DNA from 4 places in the Glaciimonas sp. GNP009 genome. Region 4 is predicted to be linked to each of the others. Evidence: predicted binding sites of a transcription regulator. Region 4 holds the regulator's gene; each other region holds the start of a gene.

Region 1 (4,174 bases), 3.2 Mb from region 4:
AATTTACGATCCATTACATCGAATCCGACTGGATCAACATCTAGCATAACTAACGCGGCATCGGCGATGGCTTTAGTTATTTCACCATTTCCCTTTACCTCGGCATAGTCTCGAACACGTCTTAAAAGTCGATTGGCGATACGTGGCGTACCACGGCTGCGCTTAGCAATTTCAAACGCGCCATCCCCGACTATTGGCGCGTTGAGTAAAGCCGAACTGCGCGTAACAATTCTGGTTAATTCTTCCGGCGTATAAAATTCCAATCTGGCAACGATGCCAAAACGATCCCGCAGCGGATTTGTTAACATTCCCGCACGAGTCGTCGCACCAACCAACGTAAAAGGTTGCAAGTCGAGCCGGACGGAGCGTGCGGCTGGACCTTCTCCGATCATAATATCTATTTGATAATCCTCAAGAGCAGGATAAAGAATTTCCTCTACGACCGGTGAAAGCCGATGAATTTCGTCAATAAAAAGAACATCATTTGCTTCGAGATTCGTCAATAACGCAGCTAAATCTCCCGCTCGCTCAAGGACCGGACCTGATGTTTGGCGTAAATTAACACCCATTTCACGGGCGATGATGTGGGCTAGAGTAGTTTTTCCCAGCCCTGGAGGTCCAAACAGCAAGGTATGATCCAATGCCTCTTTACGTTGGCGAGCAGCAGTAATAAAAATTTCCAACTGCTCACGAATTTTTTGCTGCCCTACATATTCATCTAAATGCTTTGGTCGCAGCGCACGTTCAATTGCCTCTTCGTTTGGAGAGGCCGGAGTGGCCGCGATAATTCGCTGCTCGGTAAAGTCGTCGGTTTGAATGCTCATGATCGAATTGTAGCCGGACTGAAAGGTTTAGATGTCGTAGTTTAGATAAGCTTGCTACGGCCATATCTGAATGAGGGAAAATTTGATACTCATCGGCTTATTGCGAAAATTAGCATTAATAAAATAACATTACAATTTGGATAACGCCTTCAGTGCCAATTTAATACCGTCGGATACTGTAATGTCCTCTGGTATTTGCTTTAAAGCTAGCGATGCCTCTTTATCGGAATAACCTAACGCAACCAACGCATTCAAAATATCACCCGTCACAACGTTAACGGGGTGTCCTCCGACCGCGCCAATATCAGCACCTAGTTTTCCTTTTAACTCCAGCAATAAACGTTCTGCAGTTTTTTTGCCAATGCCAGGAACCTTGGTCAAGCGTCCCGCCTCTTGCAACGTGATCGCCTGTGCTAAGTCGTGAACTGACATTCCAGACAAAATTGAGAGCGCCATACGCGCACCTACTCCACTAATTTTGATTAGTTGTTTGAAAACGTTGCGCTCTTCCGCGGTGCCGAATCCAAACAGTACATGCGCATCTTCTCGTATGGCCAAATGTGTCAATAAGACGACCCTTTCTCCAATTACGGGAAGATTGTAAAAGGTGCTCATGGGTACTCCTACTTCATAGCCGACGCCATTGCAATCAACTATTAATTGCGGCGGATTTTTCTCAAGTAAAATCCCGGAGAGACGACCTATCATCTTAGTAGCACCTTAGTCTTAATTTATACGAAATCATACAGGACAACTGGTTAAAAACCCAGTAGTTGTCTGTTTGTTGTTTTGCTTAGTAGCGTATTTTGGATATAGATATTCTAGGCATTGCTATTTAACTGGATGACGTCATTGCTCATGCGGTTCACACGTTGGCGAAAATATGCTGTCTCTTAATGCTCTCGTAAATTTTTTTTACATAAACGATGCCTCCACAGGATCGTCGGGCGCTAAGTAACTTATAAGGCATTATTATCAGGGTAGATTATTGTGCGCAAAGTTGTCTTTCGGGATTTCCAAGAAAAATGCATGACAATTTCGCGATGTTAACTTACAAATCAAACCAGAATGACGAGACATTGATCGATTGGGTTTAAAGAATGATCGTAAAGTAAAGTTTGGTGAAGGCAGGCTTGATCAAAGGGCGGTGACAGATATCTTTCCAAACACGGCGGGAGGCAATTATTTTGGTGTAGTGGGATGTGACTTAATGGCTTATGGCCCAGTGATTACCGGTTGGTGGCTATAGTTTTTATAAAAAAATCGTTACCACTATAAATAGGACGAGATTGCTTACCTAAGTATCTCAAGATTGGGAGAGCGTGGCGAAATGTGAGGCTGTAGGGTTGAGTTTGACTGTTGGCACTGAGGGAATTTGTCTTGCAGACTACATCTTATCGGCGCGCGGGGTGATGATGCGTAGTTAATGTTGGTGTGTGTTGGGTGTTGGGTGTTGGGTGTTGGGTGTTGGGTGTTGTCATTGCATAAATCGTTTCTGCAAAGCAAAAACCCTCCCCGATTACTCGGAGAGGGTTTTCTAATAAGAGCCTGACGATGACCTACTTTCACACTGGTTGCAGCACTATCATCGGCGCAAAGTCGTTTCACGGTCCTGTTCGGGATGGGAAGGGGTGGTACCAACTCGCTATGGTCATCAGGCATAAACTGTAGTGTCGTGTGTTCCCAATGGGGCAACAAACAACGCAATCTAGAAGAAGTAAAGTTTTGTATTACTGCAGTGCAGTGACAAGGGTGTGTCACCGCACTGCTGGGTATGATTGCACTTTTCAGGCAAACACATATCTCATTAGCTTAATCTATAACCTGCTAAGGTTATAGGGACAAGCCTCACGGGCAATTAGTACTGGTTAGCTTAACGTATTACTACGCTTCCACACCCAGCCTATCAACGTCCTGGTCTCGAACGACCCTTTAGGGGAATCTAGTTCCCGGGAAATATCATCTCAAGGCAAGTTTCCCGCTTAGATGCTTTCAGCGGTTATCTCTTCCGAACTTAGCTACCCGGCAATGCCACTGGCGTGACAACCGGTACACCAGAGGTTCGTCCACTCCGGTCCTCTCGTACTAGGAGCAGCCCCCTTCAAATTTCCAACGCCCACGGCAGATAGGGACCAAACTGTCTCACGACGTTTTAAACCCAGCTCACGTACCACTTTAAATGGCGAACAGCCATACCCTTGGGACCGGCTACAGCCCCAGGATGTGATGAGCCGACATCGAGGTGCCAAACTCCCCCGTCGATATGAACTCTTGGGAGGAATCAGCCTGTTATCCCCAGAGTACCTTTTATCCGTTGAGCGATGGCCCTTCCATACAGAACCACCGGATCACTATGTCCTACTTTCGTACCTGCTCGACTTGTCAGTCTCGCAGTTAAGCACGCTTATGCCATTGCACTAACAGCACGATGTCCGACCGTACCTAGCGTACCTTCGAACTCCTCCGTTACACTTTGGGAGGAGACCGCCCCAGTCAAACTGCCTACCATGCACTGTCCCCGATCCGGATAACGGACCAAGGTTAGAATCTCAAACAAACCAGGGTGGTATTTCAAGGTTGGCTCCACGCAAACTAGCGTTCACGCTTCAAAGCCTCCCACCTATCCTACACAGATTGGTTCAAAATTCAATGCAAAGCTACAGTAAAGGTTCATGGGGTCTTTCCGTCTAGCCGCGGGTAGATTGCATCATCACAAACATTTCAACTTCGCTGAGTCTCGGGAGGAGACAGTGTGGCCATCGTTACTCCATTCGTGCAGGTCGGAACTTACCCGACAAGGAATTTCGCTACCTTAGGACCGTTATAGTTACGGCCGCCGTTTACTGGGACTTCAATCAAGAGCTTGCACCCCATCATTTAATCTTCCAGCACCGGGCAGGAGTCACACCATATACGTCCACTTTCGTGTTTGCATAGTGCTGTGTTTTTATTAAACAGTCGCAGCCACCTTTTTATTGCAGCCCTTTCACCCTTCTGGCGCGAGCCAGTCAAGCTACCGGGGCGTACCTTATCCCGAAGTTACGGTACAAATTTGCCGAGTTCCTTCTCCCGAGTTCTCTCAAGCGCCTTAGAATACTCATCTCGCCCACCTGTGTCGGTTTGCGGTACGGTCTCGTGTGACTGAAGCTTAGAGGCTTTTCTTGGAACCACTTCCGATTGCTTCATGAATAAATTCACTCGTCTCAACCCCTTGAATTACGCTGCCGGATTTGCCTAACAGCCTTCTCTGAGCCAAAAACCGACTATTCCAACAGTCGGACAACCTTCCGCGATCCGTCCCCCCATCGCATCACACGACGGTGCAGGAATATTAACCTGCTTCCCATCAG
Region 2 (4,174 bases), on a different contig from region 4:
TCGCCGCATTAATGGATGATCGTCGGCATTGATCGTGAGCTGAGTGAAAGAAAAAGATTCAGTGCCGTCCAGTTCGGCCCAGGTTCGATACAAACCTGCGACCACAAACGGTGACTCGTCAGCCATTCCTATACACCAGCGAACGGGCGCACCGGATTCATAGTTGGGTTCAAAAAAACCTGTCATCGGCACCAGGCACAACCGGCATTCGCGCCAGTATTTTGCGTAGCTGCGTAAGGCTCCAACCGTCTCCACCCGCGCATTCATCGTGCTGTATGGTTTTACGCCAAGGGGTAATTTGGTTTTAGGAACCATGCCATACACCCCGCAAACTGCTTTTCTTCGCCCGTCTTGCCCGATGATGATAGGGGCAGGATAATCTTTCCAGGTCTCTGTTTTCCAGTCGAATTCGCCCTGTACTGGTGATTCAAAAGTTGTTTCGAGCACCTGACGGGATACCGGCAAATAGTTCACACACATAATGATGACTTTCCTGAAATTTGCTTACGATGCAGTTTAAATACTATCCACAGATCGGCAATTCTTCCCAATTAGTTGTGTATTCTGGCGATTTTTTTTCCTGACGCATCTTCCATGATTGCCTTGAGCCGTCCTGACTGAGTTTCAGAGTTCCCTTGCCATACCTGGTGTTGATCGCATCCAGTGTTTGCATGAGAGCAGGATGCTCGATCTCGGCCGCAAACAAGTCGCCTTGGTAGATCGAAGAATCACAAATTTCGCTCAAGATAACGCCAGCCTTCTTGTAGTAAAAGCCTGGCTTGTAGATCGATTTCAGACCGACTAGCGCCCAGCTTTGCAACGACATGCTGTTCGCGGTCGGCGTTGTGAGAGGGATGGTAACGCTTGGGCAGTATTGCGGCCGGTCTTCCCTGAATCTGTCCGTCATGATGAATACCTGCATCATGGCGGCAATGGAATTCTGATCGCGTAGCTTCTTGGCCGCGTTGCTAACAAAGTGGGCGAGGGCGTCCTGAAGAGCCTCCATCTCTGTCACTGCCTGACCAAACGACCGACTATTGATGATTTGCTGTTTCGCTGGAGCTACCTCTTCCAGCTCGATGCAGGCGTCACCGCGCAGTTCCCGGACCGTCTTTTCCATCACTACACCAAAACGATTGCGCATGCTGGCCACGTCTGCATCTCGCAATTGCAAGACACTTTCAATACCCATGCCGTTCAGAGCCGTCGTCAACCTACGACCGATTCCCCAAATTTCTTCGACCGGGATATTTTTGAGAACGCTGTTGACTTGGCGCTGGCAAAGCAAATTGATGTTGAACACCCCATTTGATCGCGGGTGCCGCTTCGCCACAAAATTGGACAACTTAGCCAGTGTTTTTGATGACCCGATGCCGACACAAACCGGAATCCCGGTGTCACGATAGACGCGCTTCCTCATCGCTCTCGAACGATCCTGGATGTCGGTGAAGCCAGTCAACTCCAGGAATGATTCATCGATGCTGTACACCTCCTGCATCGGGGAGAATTGACTGAGTATCGACATAACTCGATTACTCATATCGGCATACAGCACATAGTTAGAGGAAAACACTTCAATTCCTTGCTCGCGCACCAGATCGCGGATTTTGAACACAGGTACGCCCATTTTTACGCCCAGCGCCTTTGCCTCGTTGCTCCTGGAGACGGCACAGCCGTCATTGTTGGAAAGCACGATGACAGGCCTAGTCAAAAGATCCGGTCGAAAGATTCGCTCACAACTGACGTAAAAATTGTTGCAATCAATTAGTGCAATGCTGCGAGGCGCGCTCTGCATACTGACTCACACATTCAAGAGTTTGTGCAGATTGAATGTCACCACGCCCCAAATGCGCAGCTCTTGACCTTCCTTTAGCATAATCGGGGGAAAAGCCGGGTTCTCGGCCAATAGCCTCACAAGCTGACCACGCTGAAACAAACGTTTTACGGTAAATTCTTCATCAACGATGGCAAGAACAATGTGGTTATGTGCGGGCGTGATCGAGCGATCAACAATCAAGGTGTCATCATCATAGATGCCGATACCTAACATGGAGTCTCCACGAACGCGAAAAAGGAATGATGCCTGCTCATTCATAAGCAGATGTTCATTTAGATTGATCCGGCGTTGCGCATAGTCAGAGGCTGGCGACGGAAAACCAGCGTAAACGGGCCCATCGAACAACGTCAGCAGCAACGGAAAAGACGAGAGAGGGAGGGGGATATTCATAATTTATGCTGTATAAAAACACAGTATAAGAGCCCTTATATGAATCCGGCAAGCGTCAATAATATATTGACGACGATAGGAGCCCAGCAGTGCGTAAAAATAGCAAAAAATTAATACCTATTTAACTTGTGATGGCATTTTCTACGATTTTCCATATCAATCGTCCCCAAGTTTATTTCGCATAGTGCAGATGCAATCGGGCGCATCGCCGCTATGCGGCGACCGGGCTTCTCCGGGTTCGCTATTCGCTCATCCCCGCTCCGCGTGGACTGCTTCGCAGCCCTCCATATCCCTTGCGCAAATCCAAGTCAAAGGCAAGCGCCAAGCGCCCAAATTCACTACTACGGAAAACAAATTTCAGAGCACCATTGTAATTAGTTTTGTATATAGATAAGTTGTAGTTGATTAAAACAATTCATCGGTAAAACTATATACAAAACTATATACAAAACATATAATAGGTACATGGTTAATTCAGTGCTGATTGACCTTAACCCGACAATCTCTTAAAGGAAATATCATGCAATTATCTTCCCGATTTGGCCGTAACCAACACGTTTTGCGCTCGAATTCCCCACTGTCAGACGAGCAAATTACAGCAGTTGCCCCTTCGATTTTCGCGGAAGAAAAACACGCCAGCCGGTCAGATCGTTACACCTACATTCCGACAAGCGACGTGCTGCGCGGCTTGCGTAAAGAAGGCTTTAGCCCGTTCATGGTTTGCCAAACGCGCACTCGTGACGATGCGAAGCGCGACCATACAAAACACATGATCCGCTTGCGCCATGCAAGCCAGATCGACGGCAAGGAAGCCAACGAAATCATTTTGCTGAATAGCCATGATGGATCATCGTCGTATCAAATGCTGTCCGGTGTTTTCCGCTTCGTTTGCTCGAATGGCATGGTTTGCGGCGACATATTAAGTGATATCCGCATTCGTCATAAAGGCAACATCGTTGACAACGTGATCGAAGGCGCTTTTCGTGTCCTGGACGATTTCGATCTGGTCAACGGCCAAAAAGACGGGATGAAATCCTTAACGCTCAACGAGGGAGAGCAAGCAGCATTCGCCCGCGCTGCATTGTCTTTGAAATACGATACTGAATTGACACCGGCACCTATCACCGAAAATCAAATTCTGCGCCCAAAACGGATGGAAGACCGTTCTGATGATTTGTGGACAACTTTTAATTGCGTTCAAGAAAACTTGGTTAGAGGTGGTTTGCGTGGTCGCAGCGCTACCGGCCAAGTCAGTACGACACGCGAAGTAAAAGGGATTGACCAAAACATCAAACTCAATCGCGCCTTATGGGTTCTCGCGGAAGAAATGCGCAAAATTAAAGGCTAAGAAATTTAAACGAGGCGGATTTCGCCGCCTCATTTTACAAGTCAAATTTCGTCATGACGAAAAAATGACTTGATGGAGCGGATGAGTCTGGAAACCCTACGGGGGCGCCCTGGTACTACAAGCCCCGGTGTTTTAGAAAGGCGATGAGGTAGGGACTTATATGCAGGTCACCCATGACCCCTTTGGTGATAATGCAGGTCACCCATGACCCCTTTGGTGATAATGCAGGTCACCCACGACCCCTTTGGTGATAATGCAGGTCACCCATGACCCCTTTGGTGATAATGCAGGTCACCCACGACCCCTTTGGTGATAATGCAGGTCACCCATGACCCCTTTGGTGATAATGCAGGTCACCCACGACCCCTTTGGTGATAATGCAGGTCACCCATGACCCCTTTGGTGATAATGCAGGTCACCCACGACCCCTTTGGTGATAATGCAGGTCACCCACGACCCCTTTGGCGATGATACAGCTCACCCATGAACTACTAAAGAGATAGAGATGTTTACAGATCATTTCGGTCGATTCGTTCGTATTAAAAAAGAATTTTGAGTATTTTTCATAGATTTTTGGCATAACAGCAAATGGGTTCATT
Region 3 (4,174 bases), 1.1 Mb from region 4:
GGGCGCGCGATTATTCCCGGGGAAGGATGGTTTGAGTGGACTGGCGAAAAAGGACATAAGCAGCCTTGGTACATCAAACTGAAAAACGATGGCCCGATGTTCTTCGCGGCCATGACGGATTTTAGACCGGACCGAGAATTACAGGAAGGTTCGGGTTTTGTGATCGTTACCGCTGCAGCCGAAGGCGGATTGGTCGACGTACACGACCGGCGTCCGGTTGTGTTGGCGGCTAAGGATGCTTTGCTGTGGATGGACAACGGTTTGCCAGAAGAACAGGCGGAACGGATCGCCCGACTCCGCGCGCTCGGCCCAGATAGCTTTGAGTGGTTCATGGTGTCGACGGAGGTTAATCGAGCCGGGAGGAGTGATCCGTCTATGATTGAGCGGATTTCGTCGTGAATAAGCGGCGTGCAACGCTCCTGCGCGCACGTCCAGAAAGATGGGGCACTCCCCACCGACCAAATCTAATGGTGGACAAGCTTTGGTGAAAAGTCGTCCTTCATTTTAATTTTGGCAGCTCTCCCCAGTCAGTCGTGTACCTAGGGGTTTTATTGTCAAACCGCGCCGCCCAGCGCCCGAGACCTCCGGCAGAACCGAGTTGCACAGTATCTCGGCCGTATTGTGCATTTAGCGCATCGAGCGCAATCATGACCGCAGGGGAATGCTTTACGGTGTGGGAAGCATCAAACAAGTTTCCCTGTTTGATGTTTCCAGAATAAAGGTCCATCAGGACTACACCCGCTTTTTTGTATTTATAACCATCACGAAAGATGCGCTTCAATCCGTTGAGCGCGAAGCCGGTGAGTGTGCGCACATCATCTGACGAATCCGGTAACGGGATGGTAATGCCATTGTTGTATTGAGCGTCATCCAAGCGAAAACGGTCGGTCTCCACAAAAACGTGAATCGCTCCACACACGGATTTCTGTCCGCGAAGCTTTTCGGAAGCTCGCGCCATGTACATCGATATGGCTTCTTCCAATTCCTTGATCGTCATCACGGTTGCACCAAAGGAACGGGACGAGACAATCTGTTTGCGAGGCGGCGAAACTTCTTCTAGCGCCATGCAAGAGATGCCACGTAGTTCATTGCAGGTACGTTCCATCACGACACCGAATTGGTCGCGCAGGACTTTTGGGGAGGTCGTTCGTAATTTTTGCACTGTGTCGATGTGCATGTTACGCAGCCTATCGCTTATCTTACGACCGACTCCCCACACTTCACCGACATCAATGTGACTAAGGACTTCGTTAACATCATCGCTGTGCATACCCGCCAGATCACATACGCTATTGAATGGCGTTTGTTTCTTGGCGATATGGTTGGCCATCTTGGATAATGTTTTGGAAGGACCAATCCCGACGCAGACGGGCAGGCCTGTCCACTGCTTAACGTGATGCCGTATGGTCTGGCCCATGTCGGTCAATGTCGGCCAATGACCGGCCATACCATTGAGACTTAAGAATGACTCGTCGATGGAATACACTTCAACATCAGGACTGTAGTCGCGCAAAATGGTCATGACGCGGTTGCTCATGTCGGCATAAAGCGTGTAGTTCGATGATAGTGCAATGATGCCATGCTTGCGTGCCAAATCCTGCAATTGAAACCACGGCGCGGCCATCTTGACACCGAGCGCCTTCACTTCATTTGAGCGCGCCACCGCACAACCATCATTATTCGATAAGACGACAACCGGTTTGCCTTCCAACCGGGGATTAAAAACGCGCTCACAACTGACATAGAAATTGTTGACATCGACCAGGGCGAATAACTGGGAATGCGGTGCGCCCATGATCAGACAGCAAACTTCCGAACGACCCCTGCAACCACGCCCCATATTTGTAAATCATCGTCGTCACTAACGACAATGACCTTATAGGCTGGATTCTCTGGACGCAGTTCAACTACTCCACGGCGGCGATAAAGGCGTTTCAAGGTGAATTCGTTACTTATGACCGCCACAACAATATGGCCGTGCTTAGGTTCAATCGAGCGGTCCACCAATACCCGGTCGCCAGCGAGAATGCCCGCGCCAGTCATGCTATCGCCCTCAACTGTGAAGTAAAACGACGCCGCTTTATGCTTCACGAGGTATGTGTTGAGATCGAGACCTTCCTCCACGTAGTCGGCCGCGGGGGATGGGAAACCTGCAGGTATCTTAATAAGAAACAACGGAACAGGGCAAGCCTCGGGGGCGATGGCCGCCGCAAGGGCATATTGCGCGAGGCTAACTGGTGCGCACGCTTGCGTGCAGTCGAGGGGGCTCATGGGGCATTTAATTATACTGTATGAATATACAGCTATATTATCACCTTTGACCGCCGCCGCGCACTACCCACCACGCCTGCGGGCTTCTTTAGATGCACTTGAGTTAACGCACCCTGCTGCATCGCCAGAATCCCGCTCAGCGTGGGGCATGGAAGAATTCTGCCTACATCAGCGTGACGCAGTTTGATGCACCTGGGCCCATAAAGTGACAGGTTCAAACTCCCTCGTTATTAAATGTAGCTACAAATATTACTTGATTTGAATTACGTTCGTAACTACAATTAAACGATGGAAATAACATTTGACGCTATTAAAGATGTTGTAAATGTAGGCAAACACGGGGTCTCACTGGCAGATGCGGAAAAATTAGACTGGGAAATTGCATTAATATGGGCAGATAGGCGAAATAATTACGGCGAACCGCGTCAATTGTCAATGCTGTTTAGCAGAATTAAACGGTCAAACTTATAGTGCGGCATTTGTAGATCGGCCTGAAGGCCGCCGAATGATCAGCCTTAGAAAGGCAAATTTGCGAGAGGTGAAATTCTATGATGAACAAACGTAAAATTATTTATCCGACAGCGGAAGAAGATGCTGCAATCACCGCGGCCGCATTGACAGATCTAGATAACCTACCTTTGAATGACGCGCAATTATCGGAACTCAAACCTGTGCGAGGACGCGGTCGTCCTTTAGGGAGCGGCACGAAAGAACAAATAACAATGCGCTTAGATACTGATATTGTCGACGCGTTTAAGCGTGAAGGCGATGGCTGGCAAACCAGAATGAATGGCGCATTGCGTGAGTGGCTCCAGGCGCATCAATAGTGAGCAGTCGCCATAGATGGTATTTCTAACCGGGGATTCGAGTCCCCTCTCTAAAAACATTCATCAAAATAGGGAATTGACAGCATCTGGACAGCGTTTTTAAAAGAGCGTTATAGAGTAAGGTGATTGGGTATATTCGAATCCCCCTTTCTCCGCCAAGAACATAGCGCGTAAGTCTTTGATTTCAAAGACTTACGCGCTTTTTTTATGGGCGTTCGATAGGTATAAGGTTAAACGAGTTAAAACGGACATACACAGGCACTGACAAGGGGCGTACAAAGTTGCACATGCGGCGGGGTCAACAACTTTATGCGACGCCCGAATTTGGGTACTCACACCTCGGAATGCCGGGCGCACCTTCGACGCACTATCGCTTGGATAAGTGAAAAGCGGATGTGAACCAGGCATCTTGCGGATCCCCGCCTAATTTTACAATTTAGCGGTATTACCTCGAATTTGAAGGATGTATCAACTTTACTTCGCGCATTACCGAAGCAAAATACAAGCAAACCGCAGCTAAAACAGGCGTAATTGCTGCGAATTCAATGACTTCTGGCTTTCGTATTGTTTGCAGATTGACCTCAATTGAGGCAAGCCCTGGAGGATGTTGATTTGGTACACAACACGCCAGGAGTAACCCGCCAGGTTTTCCATTAAGAAATAGCAACTCTGACCGGTATCCCGCAGTGCGCCGTTCATTTGATCCGGTGGATCTGGTGTGTTTTGGCCATACCTTAGCTAAGGTCCAGGCTTACTGCTGGTTCAGCGATGCTGCCGATTTGCAGACACTTTCTATACTGCGCATCAAAATTGAGGGATGCACGTATTAAAATCCCAAAAATGCTATTTTTTTGGGACATCACTGCTTCTTGTAGCGCAACCACACACCGCCGCCTTCTTGGATATCTGCCGACTCTAATGTAAGGTAAGTTGGCTGCGACCAGACATCTTTGGCGATCTCAAACGATGCGGGATGCTCACCACGTCCATCAATCAGCGGCAAGATAAGAACACTGACCTCATCGACAAGCCCTGCGTTTACAAATGACCCGCTCACCGCGGGTCCGCCTTCGACG
Region 4 (4,174 bases):
AATCGACACGCAGTATTGTGGAAAGCCATGGATGAAGTTGGTAGTGCCATCGATTGGATCGATAATCCAGACGTTTTCGTTTTCGTCATGTAGATTGTCGGACGCACCGGACTCTTCGGCCAATATGGCGTGGTCTGGATAGGCGTTCTTCAAAATGTCAATAATTGCCGCTTCGGCATTTTTATCAACTTCAGTGACAAAATCGTTATGTGCTTTTTTTTCTACCTGAAGCAGGTCGAGATCGAAGGAGGCGCGCGAAATGACTGCGGCACCACGACGGGCGGCCTTGATGGCCGTATTGAGCATAGGATGCATATCTGGATTCGGTTCCGTTAAAATGGCGGCACTGTGCCTAATGGGAACAGAACCAACCTATATTATTAATAATGAGCGATGCAGGCCGTCTTGACGGTAACAAGGGCCTGACGGGCTATGCGGAATCGGCTGAAAAATGATCTGGTCAGGTCATGTTTCATCAGTTTCTCGACCAATAGCTGGCTATCGGTGCTGCGAATCTGGCAAAATCTGTCCTCGTTCAGTGCATTTTTCACTTTGATCCGGTCAGACCGACAGGCTCCCGGCTAATACTCCAAGACACTAAACATCAGCGTTTCCTGAAAATTAACCTGCGAATGACGCTATTTTAAATGAACCTGACAAAAACCAACACGTCTCTTTTCAATCGCCTACGCTTTGTACTGGTTGATACCAGTAGTCCCGGCAATGTTGGCGCAGCTGCACGTGCTATTAAAACAATGGGATTTTCCGAGCTGGTCCTGGTGAATCCCCGCTATCCGGACGTTTTACAGCGTGATGAGGCAATTGCATTAGCAAGCGGTGCGCAAGATATTCTATCGTCAGCCAGAATCGTCGAGACTGTCGAACAGGCCTTGATCGGGTGCAATTATGCAGCTGCGCTAAGTGCGCGCCTCCGCGAGTTTTCTCCACCTGTGATGGCACCAAGAGCGGTGGCGGCGCAACTAGCGACAGATAAAACCCTGACTGGGGCAATATTATTTGGAAGCGAGCGCTATGGTTTGCCGAATGAAATCGTCGAGAAATGTAATGTATTAATTAACATTCCGGCGAATCCCGATTATTCCTCCTTAAATTTATCGCAAGCGGTGCAAGTATTAGCTTATGAGTTTCGGGTCGCGGCTAGCGCTGAACAACCGCCTGGCGAGAGTGAGTCAAGTGACGAGATCGGATTTCACGGCGATACCGCTAATCTGATTGAGATTGAAGGTATGTTTGCCCATTTGGAAAAAGCACTGATTGAAATCGATTTTCTCGATCCGGCACATCCGAAAAAATTGATGCCACGCCTGAAGCGTTTGTTTGCACGCGCAGGGTTGGAAACTGAAGAGGTGAATATTTTGCGCGGTATCGCTAATCAGATTTTGACTAAGCGGCGGCGTCTTGATTGATGGAGAAATTTTTTCCGGGTGTTAAAAATTATTGCTTCAAAAGTAATTAAGGAATTTTTGAGTAGTTTTGATTAACGCTAAGAGATGCCGCTTTTCATCCTGAGAGGGGCTTTCAAATGCGCTATTTAGGTTAATTAGCTTACGTCTTCATTAAAAAGTGCGCCTTGATACGCTTGCAATTATCAGCTCTGATCGAGCCGATAATTGCATTTTTAAGGATTAGCCCCAGTTCCGCATTAATCCCACCACTAAGCCTTCTAACGCAAAGTCATCTTGATCTTCGCTGACAATGATCGGTTCAAATTCTGGATTTTCTGGTAGTAGTTGTATCGAAGAGCCAGTTTTTTTGTATCGCTTGACGGTGACGTCATCGCCCAGTCGTGCTACGACTATTTGACCGTTTCTCGCTGATTCCGTTTTTTTGACAGCTAGTAGATCCCCATCAAGAATACCGGCATCACGCATAGACATGCCGCGTACCTTCAGCAAGTAATCCGGTTTATCGCTAAAAAAGGTAGGATCAATGTTGTATCGTGCCTGAACGTGTTCCTGTGCCAGGATTGGTGATCCGGCAGCCACGCGTCCCACCAATGGAAGATTGAGTTGCATTAATGCAGGATGGGGTAAGGTAAATTGCTGCCCGATGTCATCATTATTGCGCTTACTAGTCGGGCTAGGGCCTTTTGCAAGAAGCCGTATTCCGCGAGACGTCCCCGGAGAAATTTCGATGGCGCCTTTGCGTGCAAGCGCCTGCAAATGCTCTTCAGCTGCATTGGCTGAGCGAAATCCTAACTCGGATGCGATTTCAGCGCGAGTCGGAGGGAAACCCGTGTTCTCAATAGCATCCCTGATGAGATCAAGTATTTGTTGTTGGCGTGCAGTTAATTTGATCATATTGATAGCGGTTGTCGAATAAGGGCTGGTGCGAGAATATGGCGTTCATGCTGCGATTTATGCTACCGGCGAACTGTGTATATAAACAGTCTGTATTTTTGTACAGTATTCAGTTGAATGCAAGTAAATTTGACAATCTATTTGTCTGTATGACGATCATGTGTATTGAGCATTGAGTTTTGAAGGATTTCACTGTATAGTTATCGACTTTCCTCTTCCCACACTCGTCTTGACGCCGGGGTGGGCTATTTTCAACAGTCCAAAAAGGAGCTTACATGCGTCATTATGAAATCGTGTTTATCGTCCATCCGGATCAAAGCGAGCAAGTGCCTGCAATGATCGAACGCTATAAGGGTATTGTCACTACACGTGGCGGTATCGTTCATCGCGTTGAAGATTGGGGTCGCCGTCAATTGGCTTACCTGATCCAAAAATTGGCAAAAGCACACTATGTTTGCTTGAACATCGAATGCGACAGCGAAACACTGACCGAAATCGAAACTGGCTTTAAGTTCAATGATGCTGTTTTGCGTCACCTGACGGTCAAGCTGAAAAAAGCTGAAACTGGCCCATCGCCAATGATGAAGGCTGTGCAAAAGGAAGATGCTGCTAAAAGCCATCGTACTGAAGCACCAGCTGCGCCAGCATCAGCCCCGGCAGCCGCCTAATTTTGCCGATTAACTTGCATTCATTGCGTCACCATTTTCCAAATAGACCGGAGTGAATCAACTCAACAACGCGCTTCAATTGGTTGCCGAAATCGCAGAGCGCGAAGTATTGCGTTATACGCCAGCGGGTATCCCGATCGTTTCAGCAATATTGCTGAGTCGTTCGTCACCACATGAAGCGGGTATCCAACGTCAGGTTGAGTTCGAAATTGCCGCTCTTGCCATAGGCGAGATATCGGGGCGATTCAATCAGACGGTATTGGGTGGTCAGTACTGGTTCACAGGATTTTTGGCACGCAAGAGTCGCAACGGTAAAAGTCTGGTATTTCACATCACTGAATTTGCTGCAGCTGAAACTGCGGCCTAATTATTTATACAGGAGCCTCAAATGGCATTCGGTAAAAAGTTCGATAAAAGCAAACTGAAAAACAAGCGTCAACAACAAAACCCGCTGTTCAAGCGTAAAAAGTTTTGTCGTTTCACAGCAGCACACGTTGCTAGCGTTGATTACAAAGACGTCGATACGTTGAAAGATTTTGTTCAGGAAAATGGCAAAATTATGCCAGCACGCCTGACAGGTACTAAGGCAATTTACCAACGTCAAGTTGACACCGCGATCAAACGCGCGCGTTTCCTTGCGTTGTTGCCTTACACCGATCTGCACAACGTTTAATTGACGACTTGAAATAGGAGAAAAACATGCAAATTATTCTGTTAGAAAAAGTCGTTAATGTCGGCAATCTTGGTGAAGTCGTTCGTGTAAAAGATGGTTATGCACGTAACTTTCTAATTCCACAACGTCTTGCTCGCCGTGCTACAACTTCAGCAATTGCTGAATTTGAAGTTAAACGCGCAGAGTTGGAAAAAACTGCAGCTGCTAAATTGGCAGCCGCCCAAGCGCAAGGCGAAAAATTGAACGGTTTGACCGTGAAGATTTCGCAAAAATCAGGTGTTGATGGCCGTTTGTTCGGTTCTGTTACCAATGCTGATATCGCTGAAGCGTTGACCAAGCAAGGTTTTGCTGTTGAAAAATCGCAAGTGCGTTTGCCAGTCGGTCCTTTGAAGATCGTTGGCGACCACGCCGTTGCTGTATCTTTGCACACTGACGTCCTGGTTGATGTGACTGTTGCTGTGATCGGCGAGCACGCTTAATTTGATTGAGTGCGCTACGAGTATTTGTTGAAA

The links. The regulator LexA, encoded in region 4, represses DNA repair genes until DNA is damaged. The targets are predictions, from matches to a motif close to ACTGTATNNNNATACAGT.
Region 1: the regulator LexA is predicted to act here: its motif matches at 1,578-1,595, upstream of ruvA (Holliday junction branch migration protein RuvA).
Region 2: the regulator LexA is predicted to act here: its motif matches at 2,235-2,252, upstream of ACXX82_RS00960 (LexA family protein).
Region 3: the regulator LexA is predicted to act here: its motif matches at 2,287-2,304, upstream of ACXX82_RS17050 (LexA family protein).

What each region holds. Positions count from the first base shown of each region.
Region 1 is NZ_JBTGUV010000004.1:1,537,566-1,541,739, forward strand. Features, by position in the region: gene ruvB (Holliday junction branch migration DNA helicase RuvB) at 1-824, opposite strand, end outside; gene ruvA (Holliday junction branch migration protein RuvA) at 954-1,532, opposite strand; rRNA gene rrf (5S ribosomal RNA) at 2,371-2,483, opposite strand; rRNA gene ACXX82_RS07740 (23S ribosomal RNA) at 2,662-4,174, opposite strand, start outside.
Region 2 is NZ_JBTGUV010000002.1:12,082-16,255, reverse strand. Features, by position in the region: gene ACXX82_RS00970 (SOS response-associated peptidase) at 1-480, opposite strand, end outside; gene ACXX82_RS00965 (Y-family DNA polymerase) at 524-1,795, opposite strand; gene ACXX82_RS00960 (LexA family protein) at 1,802-2,227, opposite strand; gene ACXX82_RS00955 (DUF932 domain-containing protein) at 2,748-3,575, shown strand.
Region 3 is NZ_JBTGUV010000004.1:3,678,757-3,682,930, reverse strand. Features, by position in the region: gene ACXX82_RS17060 (SOS response-associated peptidase) at 1-399, shown strand, start outside; gene ACXX82_RS17055 (Y-family DNA polymerase) at 500-1,795, opposite strand; gene ACXX82_RS17050 (LexA family protein) at 1,798-2,271, opposite strand; gene ACXX82_RS17045 (BrnA antitoxin family protein) at 2,820-3,098, shown strand; gene ACXX82_RS17040 (RibD family protein) at 3,958-4,174, opposite strand, start outside.
Region 4 is NZ_JBTGUV010000004.1:4,780,987-4,785,160, forward strand. Features, by position in the region: gene ACXX82_RS22005 (inositol monophosphatase family protein) at 1-315, opposite strand, end outside; gene ACXX82_RS22010 (RNA methyltransferase) at 648-1,427, shown strand; gene lexA (transcriptional repressor LexA) at 1,647-2,321, opposite strand; gene rpsF (30S ribosomal protein S6) at 2,597-2,989, shown strand; gene priB (primosomal replication protein N) at 3,042-3,356, shown strand; gene rpsR (30S ribosomal protein S18) at 3,378-3,662, shown strand; gene rplI (50S ribosomal protein L9) at 3,689-4,141, shown strand.